2 regions of the Microbacterium sp. GCM10027623 genome follow, and region 1 is predicted to be linked to the other one. Evidence: riboswitches for the same ligand, from Rfam matches in the RefSeq annotation. Region 1 holds a riboswitch; the other holds the start of a gene.
The links. A riboswitch is a leader RNA that binds a small molecule or an ion and turns the genes downstream of it on or off. The one in region 1 is predicted to bind thiamine pyrophosphate.

Region 1 (4,380 bases):
ACAGCGCGATCGTGACCCCCGTGAGGGGCGCTGCCAGCCACACCGGCCACGTGCGCGTCCAGAACTCGCGCCAGCCGATCCCCGCGAACAGGAAGAGCACGCACTCCAGTGCCAGGGCGACGGCCGCGGACACCACGTCCAGCGTGAGGATCAGCGGCAGGGCGATGAGTCCGCTCGCGCCGAGCTTGGCGACCGGATTGATGCGTGCCATGGCTCCGGTGCGCGCCCGGCTCTCCAGGAGGGTCACGAGCCCGATCCCATCGTGAACCGTGCGGCATGCAGCGCCGTCACCACGTCGAGGTCGTGCGTGACGACCACCAGTGCGCCGCCCTCCTCGTCGCGCAGAGCGGCGAGCATCGCCACGAGCTCCTGCCACGTGCGGGCGTCCTGCCCGAACGTCGGCTCGTCGAGCACCAGCACCCGCGGCCGGGTCGCGAGCGCGGCGGCGACCGTCAGCCGTCGCTTCTCCCCTCCGGAGAGGGTGTACGGATTCGCCCTGGCCAGTCTGTCCAGGCGCAGCCGTTGCAGCAGTTCGTCGGAGCGGGCCGCGATCTCGGCATCCGGCAGACCCAGGGAGTGCGGCCCGATCTCGAGCTCCTCCTGCACGGTTCTGGCCAGCAGCTGATGCTCCGGCTCCTGGAAGACCGTCCCGATGCGGGTGAGCAGCTGACGGGAGCTCCACCGGATCGGATGCCGCCCGGCACCCGCGCTGAGCCCTTCGGATGCCACGACCCGACCTGCCGCGGAGGGGAGCAGTCCGGCCAGCGTCAGGCCGAGGGTCGACTTGCCGACCCCGTTGGGTCCGGTGACGGCCAGAGCGGACCCCGCCCGCACGTCGACATCGATGCCCTCGGCGACGGTGGTGCCGCGCACCCGCGCCACGGCCAGACCGCGGGCGCTCAGCAGCGTCTCCCCCGGAGCGGATGCCGGTGGGGCGGGATGCCGCGGAGGATGACCCGGCACCCACACGCCGGCCTGCGCGAGCCGTGCCCCCTCGGCCTCGAGGACCCGATCCGCGGGTCCGTCCGCGATGACGCCGCCTTCGCCGATGACGATGACCCGATCGATCAGCGGGAGCCACACGTCCAGCCGATGCTCGACGACGATCAGCGTGGAGCGCTGCACCTGCAGCATCCGCTCCACCGAATCGCGCACCTCGAGGACACCATGCGGGTCGAGGTTCGCGGTCGGCTCGTCGAGCAGCAGCAGGCCGGGATGCATGGCCAGCGAACCCGCCAGGGCGAGCCGCTGCTTCTGCCCGCCGGAGAGCGCCTTGGTGGGCCGATCCAAGGGAACATCCAACCCGACGGCGTCCAGGGCCGCATCGACCCGCCGCCAGATCTCCTCGTGCGGGACGCCGAGGTTCTCGCAGCCGAACGCGACGTCGTCGCCGACGCGCGCGAGGATCACCTGTGAATCAGGGTCCTGCAGCACCAGCCCGACCTGCCCCCGTGCGGCCCTGGCGGGCATGCCATCGACGAGCAGCACGCCCTCGGCCTCGCCCTCCTCGTCGCCGCCGAGCACGCCGGCCAGCCCGTGCAGCAGCGTCGACTTGCCGGCGCCCGAGGCACCGAGCAGCAGGACCCGCTCACCTGCCTCGATGCGCAGCGAGACGTCGCGCAGTGCCCACGCGAGGCGACTGGCATGCCGCCAGCCCCACCCCCGCGCCTCGACGGTGGCCGGTCGGGTGTCGATGGTCATCTCAGACCCGAGCCCGCACCTCTCGGCCCGCCCCGAAACGGTCCAGAGCGCCCGTCGCGGCGAGGCCGCGCGCCAGCAGCCAGCCGAGCAGCCCGGCGAGCACCGCCCCGGACAGCGTGGTGCAGATGAGGTAGACGGTGGTAAAGGCGGCGTCCGACCCGGCGAACCACAGCAGCATGTTGTTGATGCCGCCCGCGATCGCCGCCCCGGCACCGGCGAGGATCGCGACCGGCAGCGTCCACAGCCGGTACGCGAAGATCAGGAAGACCAGCTCCGCACCCAGACCCTGCACGAGTCCCGCCTCGATGGTGAGGAACCCGCCCCACTGCGCACCGGCGAGTGCCGAGACGACAGCCGCGACGGTCTCGACGAAGATGGCCGCGCCGGCCTTGCGGATGATGAGGCCGCCGAGCACACCGGCGATCAGCCAGGGCCCGTCGAGAAGGCCCTGCACTCCGGGCAGGAGCGGCTCGAGCAGCGCTTTCGGGCCGAGATACCCGACGTTCCAGGCGAGGAACAGGAAGCCGCATGCGACGCCGAGGACACTGGCGACGACGATGTCGACAACCCGCCAGCGGAATCCGCCGGCCAGGGCTGCCGTCCGGGTGACGGGTGCGGATGTGGACGTGCTCATAGGAACTCCTCCCTGCGCCGGCATGATCCGGGTCAGGTTCGACGGTCGAAGCGCGGTTCGCTTCCTCTCAGCCCGGCACGCCGGACTCCCGTGGTGATGACATCGATCATAGCCGGGCTCACAGCCCGCGGCTCGATGTGATTGGGTACCGTAGATCAGGTGACCGTCTCCCCCGATTCCACGCGTCCTGTCACGCGCAGAGCCCTTCGCGAACGCACGAGGGCGCGCACAGAATCGGCGCACGACCACCGTCCGGCCGGGGAAACATCCGACACGCACGCCGACGCCGAGCCGGAAACGCCGGCCTCCGCGGTCTTCAACCGCAATACTGAGGCTGTGGATGTCGTCGAGGAGGCTTCGCTGCCCGGCGACCAGGGGAAGTCCGGCGACCGGCCCGAGCCCGACCACCAGCGCGATCCCGGCGACCAGGAGCAGCCCGGTCACAGCGTCGCGGCAGGGTCCGCCGCCTGGGCGGACGCAGAGAACCCCACCACCGCGCTGACCTGGCTCGACACGCAGAGGATCGCGACGGAGTCCGCCTCCGAGACGCAGCCCGCACCGGACCTGTTCGCCGGAGCCCGGCTGACCCCTGGCTGGCGCCGACCCCGCGCACTGCTGCCGGTGGGCATCATCGTCGCGCTCGGCGCGGCCTACGCCGGGGGCACTCTCCTGTGCCCGCTGGATGCCGTCGCACCGACCATCACGGCCGAGCAGGTGGCGGTCGAATCCGCCCCGGCGGCCACGGTCGCGTGGCCGACGAACGGCAGCGCGGCCGTCGGCGTTCAGGGGATGTCGACGCTGGCGTCGACCACCGACCGGGACGAGATCGCGAGCATCACCAAGATCGCGAGCGCCATGATGGTGCTGGAGAAACTGCCTCTCGAGGTGGGCGAGCAGGGTCCGAGCTTCGCGTTCACGCGGTCCGACCGGCAGGAATACCTCGACTACCGCTGGGGGAACCAGTCCTCGCTGGACGTTCCCGTCGACGGCAGTCTGACCGAGTACCAGATGCTGCAGGGCATCCTCCTGGGGTCGGCGAACAACTACATCGACCGCCTGGCCCGCGAGCTGTGGGGCAGCGAGCAGGCCTTCGCGGACGCTGCGAAGGTCTGGCTCAGCGACCACGGCATCGAGGGGATCTCCTTGGAGAGCCCGTCGGGATTCGACCGCGACAACGTGGCGTCGCCGGCAGCGGTGGTCCGCCTCGGCGAAGTGGCGATGGCGCATCCGGTGCTCGCCGAGATCGTGGGCACGCGCTCTGCGGAGATCCCCGGAGTCGGCACCGTCACCAACACCAACCAGATGCTCGAGGACGACGGCGTGGTCGGTATGAAGACCGGCACCCTCTCGCACTGGAACCTGCTCACCGCCAAGGACGTTCCCAGCGGTGACACCACCGTGCGCCTGTTCGCCGCAGTGCTCGGTCAGGACAGCAACGCCGACCGGGTCGCGGTGACCCGTCAGCTCTTCGCCGGCGTCGAGAAGTCGCTGGCCGACCAGCCCGTCTCGGTTCCGAAGGGCACCGTGGTCGGTCAGGTCACGACCGAGTGGGGCGACCGCGTCGATGTCGTGACCGACGCCGACGCGAAGGTCGTGCTGTGGAACGGCGCGTCGGCCACGGCGACACCCGAGCTCGAGCTCGGGGCGACGACCGCGGCGGGCTCGGCGGCAGGCCGCCTCGTCACGGAGGGCCCGGTCGACACCGTCGAGACGCGGGTCTCGCTCGCGAAGGCAGTGACCGCCCCGAGCATCTGGTGGCGCCTGACCCATCCGCTCGAGCTGTTCGGGATCGACAACGGCTGACCGGCTGACCCTCACGGCCCGGGCTCGTCCGGAGCCTCCGTCCGCTGCCCGACCCGTCTCTCGGTCCTGCACCCGTGCGAAACCTCGCTCAGGGGGGACACGAAGACGCCCGCCCCCGGAGAGGGACGGGCGTCGTGCCGTGTGTCAGGCGCGGCCGGATCCTGCTGGGCCGTCGGAGGCCGACGACTCGGATTCCCGCACGGCTTCCGCGAACTGGACGGCGTCCGGGGCTTCGGCGACCG
Region 2 (4,380 bases), on a different contig from region 1:
CTACGGCACGGACTTCATCCCGCCGCTGGCGCAGCGACCGAGCGCGGAGACGCTCGCCGCCCTGAACGGGGCCATCCCGCCGCAGCCGCGTCACGTGGCAGTGCTGCTGACCGGGAACATCACGCCGCGTCAGCCGGGTCACGCCGCCGAACCCGCGGGCCTCGGCGATGCGCTGGACGCCGTGCGCGTCATCGGCGTCGCGGCCGGTGTCGGCATCGACGTGGCGCAGACCCGCCGTGCCGCGCTGCATCCGGGTCGTGCCGGCGTCCTCAGCGTGAACGGCGAGGAGATCGGCTACGTCGGCGAGCTGCATCCGCGGGTCTCGGCGGATGCCGATCTGCCCGGGCGCGCCATCGTGCTGGAGCTCGACCTGGACCGCGTGCTCACGCTGGCGGGGGAGCGCGTGGTCGCGGCCTCGCTGTCGACCTTCCCCGCAGCCACCCAGGACGTGTCGCTGGTCGTGGACGTCGCGGTGCCGGCATCCGACGTGCGCACGACGCTCATCGAGGGCGCGGGCGAGCTCCTGGAATCCGCCACCCTGGTCGACGACTACCGCGGAACCGGCCTCGACGAGGGGCAGAAGAGCCTCACGTTCGCGCTGCGCTTCCGCGCCCCCGACCGCACCCTCACCGCGGCCGAGGCCACGGAGGCGAAGCTCGCAGGGGTCGCCGCGGCGGCGGAGCGGCACGGCGCGAGCATCCGCGACTGACCCCGCTCCTTCCGCGGCGTAGGCTCGTGCCCCATGCGGCCCGTCCGGCCGCGGAAGGAGAGGCGATGAGCGACTATCAGGTGACCGAGATCGGCGCGCTGCAGGACTGGCGGGCCTTTCACGGCGGCTTCGACGAGGCGCGCTCCCGCGACGGGCGGCGTGTGGTCGACCACGAGTTGACGATGCAGTACATCGGCATGACCGCCAACGCCCTCGTGCCCGGAGAGCAGGCCGGCTACTGGCACGTGCACGAGAAGATCGAGGAGCTGTACGTGTTCCTCGGCGGTCGCGGGCAGATGGGGCTCGACGACGACGTCGTGGAGGTCACGGAGGGCACGGTGGTCCGCGTCGGCCAGGGCGTCTGGCGCACGTGGCGCGCGCTGCCGGACAGCCCTGGTGAGCTTCGCTGGCTGTGCATCCGTGCGGGCGGCGAGTACCTGCCGCACCTGCCGGATGACAGCAGACGCGGACCGGATCGCCCGATGCCCTGGTGAGCTGCGCTTCGCTGTCGGCTGATTCGCTTCCGTCTGCTGCGGGATCGTGTTGGCATGGGCGACATGACTCATGTGCTGGTGCTCGGCGGAACAGGATGGCTCTCGGGACGGATCGCCGAGCGTTGGCGTGACGCCGGGGCGCAGGTCACGTGCGTGGCACGCGGAGGGCGCCCGGCGCCGGAGGGGACGGTCCTCGTGCGCGGGGACCGCGACCGAGGCGCCTACGACGCCCTGGACGGCCAGCACTGGGACGAGGTCGTGGACGTCTCGTCGCACGCGCGTCACGTCCGCGACGCCGTGCAGGCCCTCGGCGATCGAGCCGCGCACTGGACGTACGTGTCGTCGATGTCCGTCTACGACGAGGACGAGACCATCGGGCTGGACGAGACCGGCCGCCTGCTCGAACCCGCACAGGACGGCGACGAGTACGACTACGGACGCGAGAAGGTCGCCGCAGAGCAGGCGGTCGGCGCACTGGGCGATCGCGCCTTCATCGTCCGACCGGGGCTCATCACCGGTCCCGGCGACCCGAGCGACCGGTTCGGGTACTGGACGGCGGCGGCGGAGCGGGCCGGTTCCGGGCCGATCCTCGTCCCCGATCGCGGTGAGCGCTTCGTGCAGGTCATCGACGTCGACGACCTCGCCGAGTTCCTCGCCGTCGAGGGGCGGAGCGGCATCGTGAACGCCAACGGCGACGTGCATCCCTTCCGGGACCTGCTGGAGCGCGTCCGGGCTCTTGTCGGGCACTCCGGCGAGCTGGTCGAGGCGCCGGACGCCTGGCTCGAGCAGCACGGGGTGCAGTACTGGATGGGACCGCGCTCGCTCCCGCTGTGGCTGCCCGCCGACATGCCGGGATTCACCCGGCGCAGCAACGACGGCTACCGCGCGGCCGGGGGCGTGCTGCGACCGCTCGAGGAGACGATCCGCCGAGTGCTGGACGACGAGCGGGCGCGCGGTGTGGATCGCGAACGGCGCTCCGGGCTCGCGCGCAGCGAGGAGCTCGCTCTGATCGACGCATGGCGAACGGAGAGTGCGGAGGCTCGCTAGACTCGCAGCCAGTGACACGGGGTGCCGCATCCGCGGCTGAGAGCACACCCGTCGAACCTGATCTAGTTCGTACTAGCGAAGGGATGTCGCGATGAGCGATACGCCATGCCTGCCCACTGGAGGGCGCCCATCCACCGATGTCGCGGCGTCCGCCGCCGAGCTGCTGAGAGGGCTGCGCGCCGCGCCGCCGCTCACGCACTGCATCACCAACGCCGTGGTCACCGGATTCACCGCCAACGTGCTGCTCGCGCTGGGAGCGGCGCCGGCGATGGTCGACATCGTCGACGAGGCCGGCATGTTCGCCGGTGCGGCGTCGGGTCTGCTGATCAACCTCGGCACCCCGACCCCCGAACAGCGCGCGGCGAGCCGCGAGGCCGCAGCGGGGGCGGCCGCAGCAGGCACGCCCTGGGTGCTCGACCCCGTCGCGATCGGCGCGCTGCCGGTGCGCACAGGGCTCGCCGCTGAACTGGCCGCACGGCGTCCCACCGCGATCCGCGGCAACGCCTCGGAGATCCTCGCCCTCGCCGGTGCCGGCGCCGGCGGGCGGGGTGTGGATGCCACGGACACGCCGGATGCCGCCGGCGACGCCGCGCGCGCCCTCGCCGAGCGGTGGGGCAGCATCGTCGCGGTCTCCGGCGAGGTCGACCTGATCACCGACGGGCGACGGGTCATCCGCATCGCCAACGGCGACGCGCTGCTGACCCGGGTCACCGGCGGCGGCTGCGCACTCGGTGCGGTCATGGCCGCCTTCCTCGGCGCGGCCCGCGACAGCCGCACCGAGTCGCTCACCGCGGTGGCCTCGGCCAGCCTGGTGTACACCGTGGCCGCGGAACGCGCCGCGGCCACCGCGCACGGACCCGGCAGCTTCGCGGTCTCGCTGCTCGACGCACTCGCCGCCGTGAGCACCGACGACATCCTCGCCGCCGCCCGGATCGAGGTGATCGAACCGTGAGCCGGGACCTCTCGCTGCATCTCGTCACCGATGCGGCGCTGTGCGGCGATCGCGGGGTCATCGAGACGGTCCGCGCGGCGGTCGCGGGCGGCGTGACGGTCGTCCAGCTGCGCGACAAGCAGGCGACGCACGCCGAGACGGTCGACCTGCTCGTGCGGCTGTCGGAGGTCATCGACGGGCGGGCGCTGCTGGTGGTGAACGACCGGCTCCCGGCGGTGATCGACGCCCGTGCCCGGGGCGCCCGGGTCGACGGCGTGCACCTCGGACAGTCCGACGCGTCCGTCGAGGACGCCCGCGCGCTGCTCGGACCCGGCGCGCTCGTCGGCCTCACCGCCAACACCCCTGCCCACCTCGACGCCCTGCGGGCCCTGCCGGTCGGAACAGTGGACTACATCGGCGTCGGCGTCATCCGACCGACCTCGACGAAGCCCGATCACCCGCCGGCACTGGGCGTGGAAGGATTCCGTGCGCTCGCCGCAGCCAGCCCCGTGCCCGCGGTCGCCATCGGCGGGGTCGGCACGGACGACGTCCGCGCAATCCGCGACGCAGGCGCAGCAGGGGTCGCCGTCGTCTCGGCGCTGTGCGCGGCCGACGACCCGCGTGCGGCGGCGCGCGCCTTCCGCCGCGCGTGGCGCCGCGGCAGGCCACCGCGGGTGCTGAGCATCGCCGGCAGCGACCCGTCCGGCGGCGCGGGCATGCAGGCCGACCTGAAGTCCATCGCCGCGCACGGCGGGTACGGGATGGCGGTGATCACCGCGCTGACCGCGCAGAACACCCGCGGCGTGGACGCCGTGCACGTGCCGCCCGTGTCGTTCCTGCGCGCACAGCTGGACACCATCGCCTCCGACATCGAGATCGATGCGGTGAAGATCGGGATGCTGGCGGATGCCGGGATCATCCGCACCGTCCGCGACTGGATCCGCGCGCATCGGCCCGACACCGTCGTGCTGGACCCGGTGATGGTGGCCACCAGCGGCGACAGGCTGCTGGACCCGGCCGCGGAATCCGCCCTCCGGGAGCTCGCGTTCGACGTGGACCTGATCACTCCGAACCTCGGCGAGCTCGCCGTGCTCACCGGGAGAACGGTCCGCACGTGGGAGGAGGCGCTCGTCGCCGCGCAGGAGATCGCCGCGCAGACCGGGGCGCTCGTGCTGGCCAAGGGCGGTCATCTCGCGGGC

Region 2: another riboswitch for thiamine pyrophosphate. It lies ahead of thiM (hydroxyethylthiazole kinase); the one in region 1 lies ahead of ACFQY2_RS01270 (ECF transporter S component).

What each region holds. Positions count from the first base shown of each region.
Region 1 covers NZ_JBHTHE010000001.1:281,980-286,359, forward strand. Annotated here, with positions in the region: gene ACFQY2_RS01260 (energy-coupling factor transporter transmembrane component T family protein) at 1-247, opposite strand, end outside; gene ACFQY2_RS01265 (ABC transporter ATP-binding protein) at 244-1,701, opposite strand; gene ACFQY2_RS01270 (ECF transporter S component) at 1,703-2,335, opposite strand; TPP riboswitch at 2,328-2,437, opposite strand; gene ACFQY2_RS01275 (D-alanyl-D-alanine carboxypeptidase family protein) at 2,672-4,138, shown strand; gene ACFQY2_RS01280 (ABC transporter ATP-binding protein) at 4,283-4,380, opposite strand, start outside.
Region 2 covers NZ_JBHTHE010000002.1:605,471-609,850, forward strand. Annotated here, with positions in the region: gene pheT (phenylalanine--tRNA ligase subunit beta) at 1-709, shown strand, start outside; gene ACFQY2_RS10240 (cupin domain-containing protein) at 775-1,203, shown strand; gene ACFQY2_RS10245 (NAD-dependent epimerase/dehydratase family protein) at 1,258-2,250, shown strand; TPP riboswitch at 2,258-2,351, shown strand; gene thiM (hydroxyethylthiazole kinase) at 2,342-3,202, shown strand; gene ACFQY2_RS10255 (bifunctional hydroxymethylpyrimidine kinase/phosphomethylpyrimidine kinase) at 3,199-4,380, shown strand, end outside.